Regions from separate parts of the Parafrankia sp. FMc2 genome, predicted to be linked through region 1. Evidence: riboswitches for the same ligand, from Rfam matches in the RefSeq annotation. Region 1 holds a riboswitch; each other region holds the start of a gene.
The links. Region 1 has a riboswitch for cobalamin ahead of AB1460_RS16365 (ABC transporter substrate-binding protein). Riboswitches for the same ligand answer to the same signal wherever they lie in the genome.
Positions count from the first base shown of each region.

Region 2: another riboswitch for cobalamin. It lies ahead of AB1460_RS09270 (hypothetical protein); the one in region 1 lies ahead of AB1460_RS16365 (ABC transporter substrate-binding protein).
Region 3: another riboswitch for cobalamin. It lies ahead of AB1460_RS09410 (ribonucleoside-diphosphate reductase subunit alpha); the one in region 1 lies ahead of AB1460_RS16365 (ABC transporter substrate-binding protein).

Region 1 covers NZ_JBFLUG010000041.1:16,567-21,008, forward strand. Annotated here, with positions in the region: gene AB1460_RS16360 (iron chelate uptake ABC transporter family permease subunit) at 1-890, opposite strand, end outside; gene AB1460_RS16365 (ABC transporter substrate-binding protein) at 1,001-2,203, opposite strand; cobalamin riboswitch at 2,236-2,438, opposite strand; gene AB1460_RS16370 (pyridoxamine 5'-phosphate oxidase family protein) at 2,657-3,109, shown strand; gene AB1460_RS16375 (TOBE domain-containing protein) at 3,186-3,608, opposite strand; partial or broken gene AB1460_RS16380 (zinc ribbon domain-containing protein) at 3,704-4,377, shown strand.
Region 2 covers NZ_JBFLUG010000018.1:19,900-24,341, reverse strand. Annotated here, with positions in the region: gene AB1460_RS09275 (ArsR/SmtB family transcription factor) at 189-575, opposite strand; gene AB1460_RS09270 (hypothetical protein) at 628-1,809, opposite strand; cobalamin riboswitch at 2,064-2,220, opposite strand; gene AB1460_RS09265 (alpha/beta fold hydrolase) at 2,433-3,143, shown strand; gene AB1460_RS09260 (CaiB/BaiF CoA transferase family protein) at 3,228-4,373, opposite strand; gene AB1460_RS09255 (potassium-transporting ATPase subunit C) at 4,421-4,442, opposite strand, start outside.
Region 3 covers NZ_JBFLUG010000018.1:59,141-63,582, reverse strand. Annotated here, with positions in the region: gene AB1460_RS09415 (ribonucleotide-diphosphate reductase subunit beta) at 1-97, opposite strand, end outside; gene AB1460_RS09410 (ribonucleoside-diphosphate reductase subunit alpha) at 232-2,652, opposite strand; cobalamin riboswitch at 2,872-3,089, opposite strand; gene AB1460_RS09405 (short-chain fatty acyl-CoA regulator family protein) at 3,183-4,442, shown strand, end outside.

The sequences.
Region 1 (4,442 bases):
GCCAGCGCGAGCAGCGCGCCGGTGAGCAGCGTGCCGGGGACGAGCACCCGGTGGTCGGCGGTGTCGAGCAGGCGGCGGGCGACGTGCGGCACCGCGATGCCGAGGAAGGCCACCGGCCCGCAGAAGGCGGTGACCGCCCCGGCGAGCACGGACGCGCCGAGCAGCGTCACCGCGCGGACCCGGCGCAGCCGCAGCCCCAGCGTGCGGGCGTAGTTCTCGCCGAGCAGCAGGGCGTTGAGCGGCTTCACCGAGGCGAGCGCGACGAGCAGTCCGAGGCCGACCGCGGGCGCGAAGACCGTCAGGTCACTGCTGGACGTCCCGGCGAAGCTCCCGAGGGACCACGTCCAGTACTGGATGGCGCGTTCCGGGGCAGTCCAGGTGAGGAGGAGGCTGACGACGGAGCTGACGGCGCTGCCCAGAATGACGCCGATGACGAGCAGGGTGACGACGGAGCGGACCCAGTTCGCGAGCAGGAGCACGGCGGCCAGGACGATGGCCGCGCCCGCGGCCCCGGCGATGACGACGCCGAACCGGTCACTGCCGGCGACCTTGGCGGTGAAGGTCCCGCCGGAACCGCCGATCCCGGCGACGACGAGCGCGACACCGAGGCTGGCGCCGGAGCTGACACCCAGCGAGTAGGGGTCGGCGAGCGGATTGCGGAACAGGGTCTGCATCTGCAGCCCGGCGACGCCGAGGGCCGCGCCGGCAAGCGCGGCGGTGAGCGCGCGGGGCAGCCGGATCTGGCCGACGACGACCGTCCACCGCGGGTCGTGCGGCGCCCGCCCGGCGAGGACCCGCAGGGTCTCGTCGAGTGGGACGGCGACCGAGCCGACGGCGAGCGCGAGCAGGAACGTCGCCGCGACCGCCGCCACGAGCCCGCCGAGCACCAGCGCCCGGCGCCCGCCCACCCGGCGGCGGCCGCGGCGCTCAACCGCGAGGGGCTCCCCCGCGGCAGCTCCGGCGGGCACCGCCGTGGGGGACGTGGAGGTCGGTGACGTCGTCACGTGATGCGGCGGTAGAAGGCGAAGGTGTGGTCGGGGAAGGCGTCGGGGTGCAGGATCGCGGCCAGGTCGCCGAGCACGAGGTCGGGCCGGGTGACGCCGCGTTCCCAGTAGTCGTTGCCGCCGCCCGGCCCGATGACCAGCGTGTTGCTCCACACCTGCCCGCCGTGGACGGCCGCGAGCTGGCCGTACCGCTCGTCCTCGGTGGTGACGTCGGCGAGGTTCTCCCATTCGCCGTCGGCGAGCCAGACGGGGGCGCTGCCGGATTCGGTGAACACCGTCTCGAAGTCGAGTTCGAGGCTGCCGGTGTCGGTCTCGCCGGCCCACGGGTAGGTGGCGCCGGCGTCGGCGAGGAGCTTGCCGACGTAGCTGCCACCGGACGGCATGTACCAGGTGCCCTGGTACATGGTACCGATCAGCGTGGAGACCGGGTCGCCGCCGGGCACCCGGTCGGCGATGGCGGTGTAGTCGGCCTCGATCCGGTCGAAGACCTTCGCCGCTTCGGCCTCGTCGCCGGTGAGGGCGGCCATGAACTTCACCCATTCGGCGCGGCCGAGCGGGTCGGCCTCCAGCCATTCGGCGTTGGCGACGACGGGAATGCCCGCGTCCCGCAGCGTTCCGTACTCGGCGGATTCGGTGCCGCCGGTCATCACGATGTCCGGTGCCGCGGTGACGACCCGCTCGGTGTCGATCTGGCCGCCGGGGGCGTACTCGACGATCTCGTCGGCGTCGGCGCGGGCCCGGATGTCCTTGTCGACGACGGTCGCGGCACTCGCCACTCCGGTGAGGACGTTCTCGCGCCCCAGGTCCACGAGCAGCGGCAGATGCGTGGTCGAGCCGGAGTAGAGGCCGCGGACCGGGATCTCGATCCGTGGTGCGCCGGCGAGCTCACCGGTCAGTTCTGGCTCGGGCGTCCCGCATCGGTAGAGCACGTACGACTCGGGTTTCCCGTCCGGGTACGGCTCCTTCACGGTGAGGACCTGGTAGGCCTTCTCGTAGCGGACGGTGAAGTTCTTCGCGTGTTCCAGCGTCGAGCGGTCCGGGAAGTAGTCGGCCGCCGGGTCGAAGTCGGTCACGCACCCCCGGGCGTCGGCATCCGCGCCGGCCTGCGGTGACGAGGATGTCCCGTCGTCACCGCAGGCGGCGAGCAGGGCGGGGGTGAGTAGGAGGGTGGCGCTCAGGGCCACCAGACGTGCGCGCATGCCGGAATCGGCCGCCTTCCAACACCTCGTGGACGGATCGCGGGTGCCGTGGCCGGTCTCCTGGCTGACGGGTGGTGCGCCGGCGGCCGCCTTCCCGGGCGTGCGGTCCGTGTGGCCCGCTGCCCAGTGGCTTCCCCGGCAGGCGGGGAGTGGCTGTCGACATCCCGATCACAGTGGCGAGGGCCGCTCCGGCATCACACCGGTCTTCCCGAACACCACGGCGACGAGAACGGTACGGTCCACACCACCTCATCTGCAAGGCTATGCAAGTGTTTTCTCGTTCTGCCCCAGACCGTCCGAGCTCGGCCCTAGCCTGGTCGGTTCGCCACCGCTGGCCGGCTGCCGGCGGCTGGCCGCTGGCCGCTGGCCGCTGGCCGCTGGCTGGCAAGGCGGCGCATCTGGCCTGGAGCCCGCCATAGGGTCGAAAGACACCGGGCTGACGAAGGGACAACGATGAGAGAGCAGCGTCGGGGCCGCAAGATCGCCATGGCCCAGGACGAGGTGGATGCCTTCCTCGCCGAGGAGCGCACCTGCCGGGTGGCGACGACGAGCCCGAGCGGTCCTCATCTGACACCGCTGTGGTTCGTGTGGGACGGGCAGGCGCTGTGGCTCAACTCGGTCGTGAGAAGCCAGCGCTGGACGGACCTCGAGCGTGATCCGCGGGTCGCCGTGGTCATCGACACCGGGCACGGCTTCGGTGAGCTGCGCGGGGTGGAGATCCGCGGCCGGGCGGAGAGCGTGGGAGAGGCCCCGCGCACCAGCACCCCCGACCCCGACCTCGCCAACACCGAGCTGCTGTACGCCCGGAAGTACACCGGCCGCGACGAGATGCACTACGACGGCCGGCACGCCTGGCTGCGGGTGGTCCCCGAGAAGATCAGCAGCTGGGACTTCCGCAAGATGTAGGGCGGCGGGGCCGGCCGCCGGCCGCCGGCCGCCGACAGCCGGCTGGCGGCTGGCGGCGGCGGCTGGCGGCCTTGCGTCACAGTGCGGAGAAGGCGACCTCCGTCGACTTGATCAGTGCCGTGACCGCCGTTCCCGGCTCGAGGCCGAGGTCGTCGGCAGCGGCGCGGGTGATCGCGGCGGTCAGCTCGGTGCCGGGCCCGAGGGCGACCCGGGCCAGCGCCATCGCGCCGCCGGTGTCGAGGGCGACCACGGTGCCGCTGAGCCGGTTGCGGATCGTCAGCCCGGAGGTCGCACCGATGGCCAGGGAGACGTCCGTCGCCTTGATCAGCACCTCGACCTCGCTGCCGATCGCGACACCGACGTCCTTGATGGCGTCCATGGTGACGGCGGAGGTGAGCGTCTCGCCGTTCGGCAGATCTATGCGAACGGTGCCCATCACAGCGCCGCCGGTGATCTCGGCGACGGTACCGGTGAGCCGATTGCGGATGCTCAAGGTCATCGGGAACTCGCCGTGGATACCCCGGTCTTCCGGCCGGAGAGGAAACGGTGCTCCACACTGGAATGCATGTTCGGTCCTTTCGGTAGAATGTTGGCGTGCCCCGCTTTCGGCTCTATCCGTCCGCCGGACAGGTCGGCGGGCCGGTTGAGCACTGCAGGCATGCGCGTTTTGCGCGGAATCTGGCGGTGGAGCAGCAGGAATGGCGGACGCCCCACCGGGCAAGGCGCCGAACCATCTGGAGCACTGCCGGCAGTTGACCGAGGCGCGGGCGGAGGTCCACTGGCTGCGAGCCGGATAGCAGACTGTTCAGCAGCAGGCCCTGCGGGACTTCGACCAGGCGATGCGAAACTTCTTCGGCGGTCCGCACCGGCGGCCGACCTATCGGAAGAAGGACCCGTTCCGCCCGGGGCACGGCCGAGAACCCGGGGCGGAACGTCCGACAGAAAGCCAGCCTGAACCGGGGCATCCTCGCTGGCGGCTGGGGTTTGTTCGTTCAGCGCCTGGAACAGAAGGTACCCGGGCGGGCGGAGAAGATACCGGCCGCCTGTACCAGTCGGCCTTGCTCGGCCTGCGGGCATACGGCGCCCGGGAATCGCGGGAGTCAAGCGGTGTTCCGGTGTGTCGCCTGCGGACATGAGAGCAACGCCGACGTGAACGCTGCACGGAACATCGCCGCAGGGCGTGCGGTGAACGCGCGGGAGGCGGCCCGACAGGGCTTCCCGTGAACCGCGAACCTCAACGAACCACACTCCCTCGGGTGAGTGTGTAGGAGTTGGAATCCCCCGCATTCAGGCGAGGGAGGACGTCAAGGCTGGACAGTAGCCAGGTCCTGTT
Region 2 (4,442 bases), on a different contig from region 1:
GTCCTGAAGCTCCGCCAGCGTACGGGCCCCCCACCTGCACGTCAATGCGGATACGCAAACAACAGGGCCGGTGTGAACTTCACGATTCGCCCACGACAGGTGCCCCCCGACATGTGTAGCGGCACGGCAGGCCACACGCATGATCTACTTACGTTCAGTCACCCCGACTGGCACGGCTCAGGCCAGGTTCAGCGGGCGTGCGCCGCGGGACCGTGATGCAGCACCGGCTCGGGGCGTACCCGGGTCAGCAGATCGCCGACGACGGGATCGACGAGCCGGTAACGGATCACTCGCCCGTCCCGCTCGGCGACGACGGCCTGCTGGTGGCGCAGCAGCCGCAGCGCCTGCGAGACCGCCGCGTCGTTCATGCCGACCGCGGCGGCCAGGTCGGAGACCGAGATCGGGCCGGCGTAGTGGATGGCCAGCAGAATCGCCAGCCGGCCCGGTTCGCCGAGCATGGCGAAGACGCCGGCCCAGCGGGCGACGTCGGCCCGGTCGCCGATCGCGGCCACCGCGTCGCACGCCCGATCGCCGTCGATGAGCCGGTGCTGGGCCCGGGCGTCCAACCGGTGCATGGGGCGATTCTCGCACCCGCACCACCGACCGGACACCCGCCCTACGGCTCTCTCACCCTGGGACAGCCAGCCGCCTGGTCTCGGCCGCGTCGATCTCGGCGGCGACGTTCTCCCGGCCGTCGCGCAGCGCCCGGCCGAGCAGGACGACCTCGTCGATCTTCTGCCGTGCGAAGGCCATCCGGTCGACCGGCGGCGGGTCGAGCGACGTCTCCCCCTCATGATCGAGCTGGACGTGCAGCGGCGAGCAGCAGGTGGTGACCACCAGGTCGCCTACAAGACCGAGCAGCGAAGCGCAGGTGGACAGCGCACCAGGCAGATCAGCGCGCCGCCCGTCGTGGCCGTTCACCACCCCGGCGAACAGTGTCCTGTCTCCCAGGCCGCCCACCCGCGCCAGCGCCGCCGTGTTGCCCGGCCCTCCTACGAAGTCCAGGCCGACCCCGTCCACGGGGGCGTCGCGCAGGACGGGCAGGGCCTCTCCGACCTCCCCGAAACAGGTGGAGACCAGCAGTCTGGGCCGGGCGGGGAGCGTGCCGAGCCATCGATAGGCACGTCCGAGCGCGACCAGCTCCTCCTGGCCCAGATCCCCGGTGAGCGCCGGTTCGTCGAGCTGGACCCAGTCCGCACCCGCCGCCGCGAGCCGGCCGAGCAGCTCGGCGTAGCACTCCACGAGACCGTCGAGAAGGTCCAACGGGCGGAAGCCGTCCGGCGCGCCGGCGGACGCCTTCGCCAGCAGCAGGAACGTGAGCGGGCCGACCAGCACGGGCCGGGTCACCACCCCCAGCGCGGCCGCCTCCCGAAACTCCCGCAGCGGCTTGTCGTCGACCAGCATCAACCGGGTCGACGGCCCGAGCTCGGGCACCAGATGGTGGTAGTTCGGGTCGGAGCAGGTGGTCGTCTCCAGCGGCGCCACCCCGGCAGCACCCCGGGCCATCGCGAAGTAGACGTCCAGCGGCCCGGCGAGCGGATCGAACGAGCGCGCAACGGCACGGAATCGGTCCGGCACCGCATCACACATCACCGCGACGTCAAGAACCTGGTCGTGGAACGAGAACGTGTTGGACGGCACCGTGTCCAGCCCGGCGTCGGCGAGCTCCCGCCAGATCTCCGCCCGCATCCGCCGCGCCATCCAGAGCAGCTCCTCCGCACCAAGCCGCCCGGCTCGGTAGGCCCCGGTCAGGGTCTCCAGCTCCCGCGCCGGCCCGGTGCGGGGGTACCCGGCGACCGTCGTGCTCACCACGGGAACACCGCCTGAACCACCTGACGGGGACGAACGGTGAGGTCGGCCATGAGTTTCCTTCCCTCGGGAAACACACCAGTGGCCGTGACCGGGAAACGGGAAGGACGGCAGAACGCCGGGCGCGAGGAGCACCGGGAGACACCGGCAGGTGATCGACACCGGCAGGTGACGCCGTACCCCGCACGCCCGGCCCGGCGACCCGCCCACGCGGTCACGGACCATCACGCGCCGGCGGCGCGCGAGCGGCGGGCAGGTCTTCGGACTCGCGGGCACCCACCGGCCAACGGGGACCGGTGAACCTACTGGCCATCGCTTCCCAGGCGGAGACAGTCCACCCAGTGCGTGGTGACGGCGTTCGTTCCCACATACCGCTGCGGGGCAGTCCCGGATTCGCACCGGGTTCCCTCTCACGACGCCCCTCCACCGCCGCCACCGCGAGCCCGGTGAACGGGCTTGACGGCACGCCGGCAGCAGGAGCGAACCAACCGCGTCACGCATCGTACGACCGCGGCCCGCCGGAGTCGTGCTCATCCGGCAACCCCGTGCAGCAGCAATGCACAAATCGTCAACTACCGGGTGGTGTACTCGGGCCCACACTCAAGTCCAGGGAGCAGAAGAGCATGTCACTGCCGACCGTCGTCCTCGTCCACGGCGCTTTCGCCGACGCGTCAAGTTTTGCCCGCGTGGTTCCCGAGCTGCTCGCCGATGGTCTCAAGGTGGTGGTGCCTGCCGTGCCGAACCGCTCGCTCGGCGGCGACGCCGAGTACATCGGGTCGGTCCTCGCGGCCATCGAGGGTCCCGTTCTCCTGGTCGGCCACTCGTACGGCTGTGCGGTGATCACCGTGGCGGGTGTCGCGGAGAACGTCGAGGGCCTGGTCTATCTCGCCGGATTCGTCCCCGAGGAGGGCGAATCCCTCGGTGAGCTCCAGGGCCGCTTTCCCGACCCAGACCTGGCCGGGTCGCTGGTCGCGACGCCCTTCCCGGATGGCGTCGATCTCTCGGTCGACATTGAGAGGTTCCCGGCGGTCTTCGCCCATGACGTCGACCCGGCCGTCACCGCGGTGCTCGCCGTGTCGCAGCGGCCGTTGTCCGCGGTCGCGTTCGGGGAGAACGCGTCCGCTGCCGCCTGGCGGACCAGGCCGGCCTGGGGCATCGTCGCCACCTCGGACCACGCCATCAATCCGGAGGTCCAGTACTTCGGTTACCGGCGGGCGGGGGTCGACATGCTCGAGGTGGACTCGTCCCACCTGGTGATGTTCTCCCGGCCGGCCGCAGTAGCCGATCTGATCAGGACGGCTGTCAAAGCGGTGTCCGCGGCCCGCGCGTCCTGAGCGGGACCTCCAGGACTACCTGGCCCGGGGACGGGTCTGCTGAGAGCGCGTGGCCGGGCCGACGTCAGGTCTGCCCTGTGGACGTCAGATGATGCCGTCAGCCCGCAGCCGGGCCAGCTCCTCGTCGCTGACCCCGGCCGCGCGAAGCACGTCGTCGGTGTCGCCACCCAGCACCGGCGGTCCGGCCGGCGGCAATGCGGCGGGCGGCGGTGCGGCCGGCGGCCGTCGCCCTTCGTCGTCGCCGAAGCGGAACGGTGCCGCGGGGACCAGCGTCCCCGCGACGTCCACGAGCGCGCCGCGGGCTGCGGCGTGCGGGTCGTCCACCAGATCCGGCCCCTCGTTCACCGCCCCGATCGTCGCCTCGGGATCCGAGGCGACCCAGGCCGCCGCCGGCCTCGTCACGAACACCTTCTCGAACCGCTCCGCCATCGCCACCTGCTCGTCCGCACCGGCCCGCAACCGTTCGACCAGGTCCTCGGCACCGAGCACCCGGCACAGCGCCTGCCAGGTCCGGGGCTCCGCGGCGGCGACCGTCACCCACCGGCCGTCGGCGCACCGGTAGAGCCGGCGGCCCGCCGCCCAGCCCATGCCGGACTCGGTGCCCGAGAACCGGCCCGGCATACCGGACAACATCCAGGTCGCGACGTCGTCGAGCGAGACGTCGACGAAGGAGCCGACACCGGTGTGCGCCGCCCGGGCGAGCGAGGCGGAGACGGCCATCGCCGCGACCGCTCCCGCCAGCGGCGCGGCGATCGGCGTCTGCGGCATCCACGGAAGCTGCTCCGCGATCGCGGCCAGGGCTCCAGAGTGGCCGAGGAAGGTGATCTCGTGCCCGGCGCGGCCGGCGTACGGGCCGTCGAGGCCGAACGACGACAGACTCGCCCAGACCAGCCGCGGGTTCACCTCGGCCGCCTGCGCGTACGCGAAGCCCGCCGCCTCCCGCGCACCCGGCCGAGCGCTGTCGACGACGGCGTCGGCCGAGGCGACGAGCTTGCGCAGCACCTCGATCCCAACCTCGCCTCGGGTGTCGAGCGTGACGGATCGCTTGCCGTGGTTCAGCCCGACATGGGTCGGCGAGATCCCGGTCGGGCCCCGCAACGGGTCACCGACACCCGGCGCCTCGACCTTGACCACCTCGGCCCCGAGGTCGGCGAGCAACCGTGTGCAGTAACCACCGGGGAAGGAACGAGAAAGGTCGAGGACGCGGATCCCGCGCAGGGGGAACGGCACCGGTCGAACTTATCGAGCTGTCGAGCTGTCGAGCTGTCGAGTCTGGCTCAGGGCCCCGCGGACACGCGG
Region 3 (4,442 bases), on a different contig from region 1:
CCGTCCAGGTGTTGCGGATCGCGGCGCGGTAACGCTCGTAGAAGTCCGGGTAGCGCATCGGCCGCAGCGTGAGGTTCATCCCGGGATCGAGAAGCATGGGCCGGGCGGCCGGGAGGGCGGAAGCGGAGACGGAGCTGCGGGGCGCCACGCTGACGCGCGCAGCTTCCGCGCGAGTAACGGCCGTCACAGCGGCGACCGCCGAGGTGACGGTGACGGGGGCGGGAGCTGTGGTCACTGGCAGGCCTCGCAGATCTCGGGGTTCTCCAGGGAGCAGGCGACCGCGGCGGCGTCCTGCAGATCCGGTTCAGGCATGCGGGCCTCAGACAGCGCCGGCTCGGTGCCGGTGCCGGAGGCCGGACGGACGGCCCGCGTGCCGGCAACGGTCGCCTGCTGGATCCGGGTCGCCGGCCGCGAGCGCAGATAGTAGGTCGTCTTCAGCCCACTGGCCCAGGCGTGGGCGTACATCGACGACAGCCGGCCGATGGCGGGGTCGGCCATGAACAGGTTGAGCGACTGGCTCTGGTCGATGTAGGGCATGCGGGCCGCGGCCATGTCGATCAGTGCGCGCTGCGGCAGCTCCCAGGCCGTGCGGAACACCGCCCGGACCTCCGCCGGGAGCTCCTCGATGTTCTGTACCGAGCCCTCGGCACGCTTGATGCGGTCCCGGACGGGCGCCGTCCACAGGCCGCGGCGGCGCAGCTCCTCGACGAGGTAGGCGTTGATCTGCAGGAACTCCCCGGACAGCGTCTCGCGCTTGAACAGGTTCGACACCTGCGGCTCGATGCACTCGTAGCAGCCGGCGATCGAGGCGATCGTCGCGGTGGGCGCGATCGCGATCAGCAGGCAGTTGCGCAGCCCGTGCTCGGCGACGGCGGCCCGCACCCGCTCCCACCGTTCCGGCTGGGACGGCGTGACGTCGAAGTGGTCGGGGTGCAGCACGCCGCGGGCCGCCCGGGTCTCGCCGAAGGCGGGATGTGGCCCGTGCTCGCGGGCGAGCTCGACGGAGCGTTCCAGGGCGGTGAGCGCGATCTCCTCCGCGATCAGGGTGGACAGGTCGCGGGCGGCGGGGCTGTCGAACGGCAGCCGCAACGCGAAGAAGACGTCCTGCAGCCCCATGACGCCCAGGCCCACCGGCCGCCAGCGCGGGTTGCTCGCCGCGGTCTCGGGCGTCGGGTAGTAGTTGATGTCGATCACCCGGTCGAGGAAGGTGACCGCGGCACGGACCGTGGCGCGCAGCCGCTCCCAGTCGATGTACCGGTCGGCGCCATCGTCGGTGGGTCGCGCGTCTCCCGCGTCGCCGCGCAGGTGCCGGGCCAGGTTGATCGAGCCCAGGTTGCAGACGGCCGTCTCGCTGTCGGTGGAGACCTCGAGGATCTCGGTGCACAGGTTCGAGAGGTGGATCACGTTGTGCGGCTCGGCGGTCTGGTTGCCGGTCCGGTTGGCGGCGTCCTTGAAGGTCATCCAGCCGTTGCCGGTCTGCGCGAGGGTGCGCATCATCCGGCCGTAGAGGTCGCGGGCCCGCACCTGGCGGACGTACCGGCCGTCCCGCTCGGCCGCCCGGTAGGCGCGCTCGAACTCCTCGCCCCACAGGTCCGACAGCTCGGGGACCTGGTCGGGGTCGATCAGCGACCAGACCTCGTCGGCCTGGACCCGGCGCATGAACTCGTCGGGGATCCAGTGCGCCAGGTTCAGGTTGTGGGTGCGCCGCGCGTCCTCGCCGGTGTTGTCGCGCAGTTCGAGGAACTCCTCGATGTCCGGGTGCCACGGCTCCAGGTACACGCACGCCGCGCCCTGGCGCCGCCCGCCCTGGTTCACCGCGGCCACCGACGCGTCCAGCGTGCGCAGCCAGGGGACGATGCCGTTGGATCGGCCGTTCGTGCCGCGGATCAGCGCGCCGCGCGACCGGACCCGGGAGAAGGCGATCCCGATCCCGCCGGCGAACTTCGACAGCCGGGCGACCTGCGAGTACCGCTCGTAGATGGATTCCAGCTCGTCACGGGGTGAGTCGAGCAGGTAGCAGCTCGACATCTGCGAGTGTGCGGTGCCGGAGTTGAACAGCGTGGGTGAGCTGGGCAGATAGGCGAGTGAGGACATCAGGCGGTAGAGCTCACCCGCCTCCGCCACGTCGTGGGCCAGCCCGCAGGCCACCCGCAGCAGCCAGTGCTGCGGGGTCTCCAGCACCGCCCGGGTGTGTGGATGGCGCATCAGATACCGGTCGTGGACGGTGCGCAGGCCGAAGTACTCGAAGCCGCGGTCGGCGGTCGGATCGACGAGCGCGTCGAGCTCTCCTGCGTGCGCGGCGACGAACCGTGCCGTGTCGACTCCGACCAGCCCCAGCTCCAGCCCGAACGCGATGCCGGCGCTGTAGGAGGTGACCCCGGCGCCGACAACCTCGTCGGCGATCGCGACGGCCAGCAGGCGGGCCGCGAGCCGCGAGTACTGCGGCTCCTCCGCGATCAGCTCGGCGGCGGTCTGCACCGACAGCCGGTCCAGCTCCTCCGTGGTCGCCCCGTCGTAGAGACCACCGATGGTGCGGGTGGCGACCCGCAACGGGTCGACCCGTGCGAGGTCCTGCGCGCACCTGGTCACCGCCGTCACGATGCGGGTGACGTCCACGGGTTCAAGGGAGCCGTCGCGGTGGCGAACCCGCATCTGGCCGGGACCGGAGCCGGGGCCGGCGGCGAGCGGAGCCGAGTCGATCAGGGTCACCTGGGCAGTTCTCCTCGCGGCGGGGCGGACGGCGCCCGGCGGACCGCGGGGAGGCAGGAACGGCAGCCGCACGGCGGCGGGCACGCCGCGACGACGCGGCAGTGCCCAAGGTGCGGCTCGCGGATCCCGGTCTCCCCTCGAGACCGTCGGACCGCCGCGCGTGGGTACGCGCGGCGCGCTGGCAGGTCTTCGGACTCGCGGGCACCCGCCGTCTCCGGCGGACCTACTGGCCGTCGCTTCCCGGGAGCACGCTCCCAGTGCTGATGACGGCGGTCGTTCCCACTCACCGCTGCGGGGCAGCCCCGGACTCGCACCGGGTTCCCTCTTGCGACGGCTGACCAGCGCTTCTGGCCAGCCGAACCAGCTGCGGCGCAGACGCTACATGTGTGAATCACATCTGTGCAAGTAGCCCACATGTTGTGTCCCGACAGCAGCACGCCCTGACTTCTGCAAGCCTGATTAGGCTTGCAGGTGTGGACAAGGCTGTCGCGGGCGCCCGGTTGCGCCGCCTGCGCGAGGGGCGGTCGCTGAGCCAGGCGGAGCTTGCCCGGGTGCTCGCCATCTCACCGAGCTACCTGAACCAGATCGAACACGGGTCGCGGCCGCTGACCGTCTCCGTCCTGCTGCGGATCACCGAAACCTTCGGTGTGGATCCGGGGTTCTTCGCCGCCCAGGACCCCGCCCGCCTCATTGCCGAGCTGCACGAGGTGTTCGCCGAGGTCACGCCCGACCTCGCTGTCCCGGCGACCGAGCTGGAGCTGATGGCCCGCGACACACCCGGAGCGGCGGAGGCCGTCATCGCGCTCTACCGGCGCTACCGCAGGGCCTCCCAGCACCAGCCGGCAGCCGGCGGCTCCGCCGGCCGCGTATCCATCGACGCCAGCGGGCATGACGGTGACCGGCTGTCAGCGGACGGGTCTACCGGGGATCTCACTCTCCTGCCCCACGAGGAGGTGCGGGACTTCTTCTACCAGCGGCACAACCACGTCGCAGAGCTGGAGGAGCGGGCTGAGAGCCTGGCGGCCGAGATCGGGGTGCGGCGTGGCGAGGTCCGCCGGGCGCTTGTCGACCGGCTGCGCGACGCGCACGGCGTCCGGCTCGCGCGGCTTGACGACAGCCCCGTCCCGGAACGCGACCCCGGCTCCGGCTCCGGCTCAGCGGCGCCGTCCGAGCTGCACCGCTACGACCCCGCGGAGCAGACCCTCCGCCTGGCCGGGCATCTGCGCGCCGGCCAGCAGGCGTTCCGGATGGCGACCCAGCTCGCGCTCCTGGAACACGGCGAGCTTCTCGACGAACTGGCCCGCCCCGCGCACCCCGGGGCACGCGCGCTCACCCGCATCGGGCTGGCCAACTACTTCGCGGCGGCACTGATCCTCCCCTACGGCGAGTTCCACCGGGCGGCGGAGGCGTTCCGTTACGACGTCGAGCGGCTCGCCGACCACTTCGCGGTGGGCTTCGAGACAGCAGCGCACCGGCTCAGCACCCTGCAGCGGCCCACCGCGCCCGGGGTCCCGTTCTCGTTCGTCCGGGTCGACCGTGCCGGCAACATGTCGAAACGGCAGTCCGCGACCGGGTTCCACTTCTCACGCGGCGGCGGCACGTGTCCGCTGTGGACCGTCTACCTGGCCTTCTCCTCCCCAGGGACGGTGCACCGCCAGGTGGCAGCCATGCCCGACGGCCGTCGCTACCTGTGGATCGCGCGGACGGTCACCCGCGGCCGCGGTCGGTGGGGC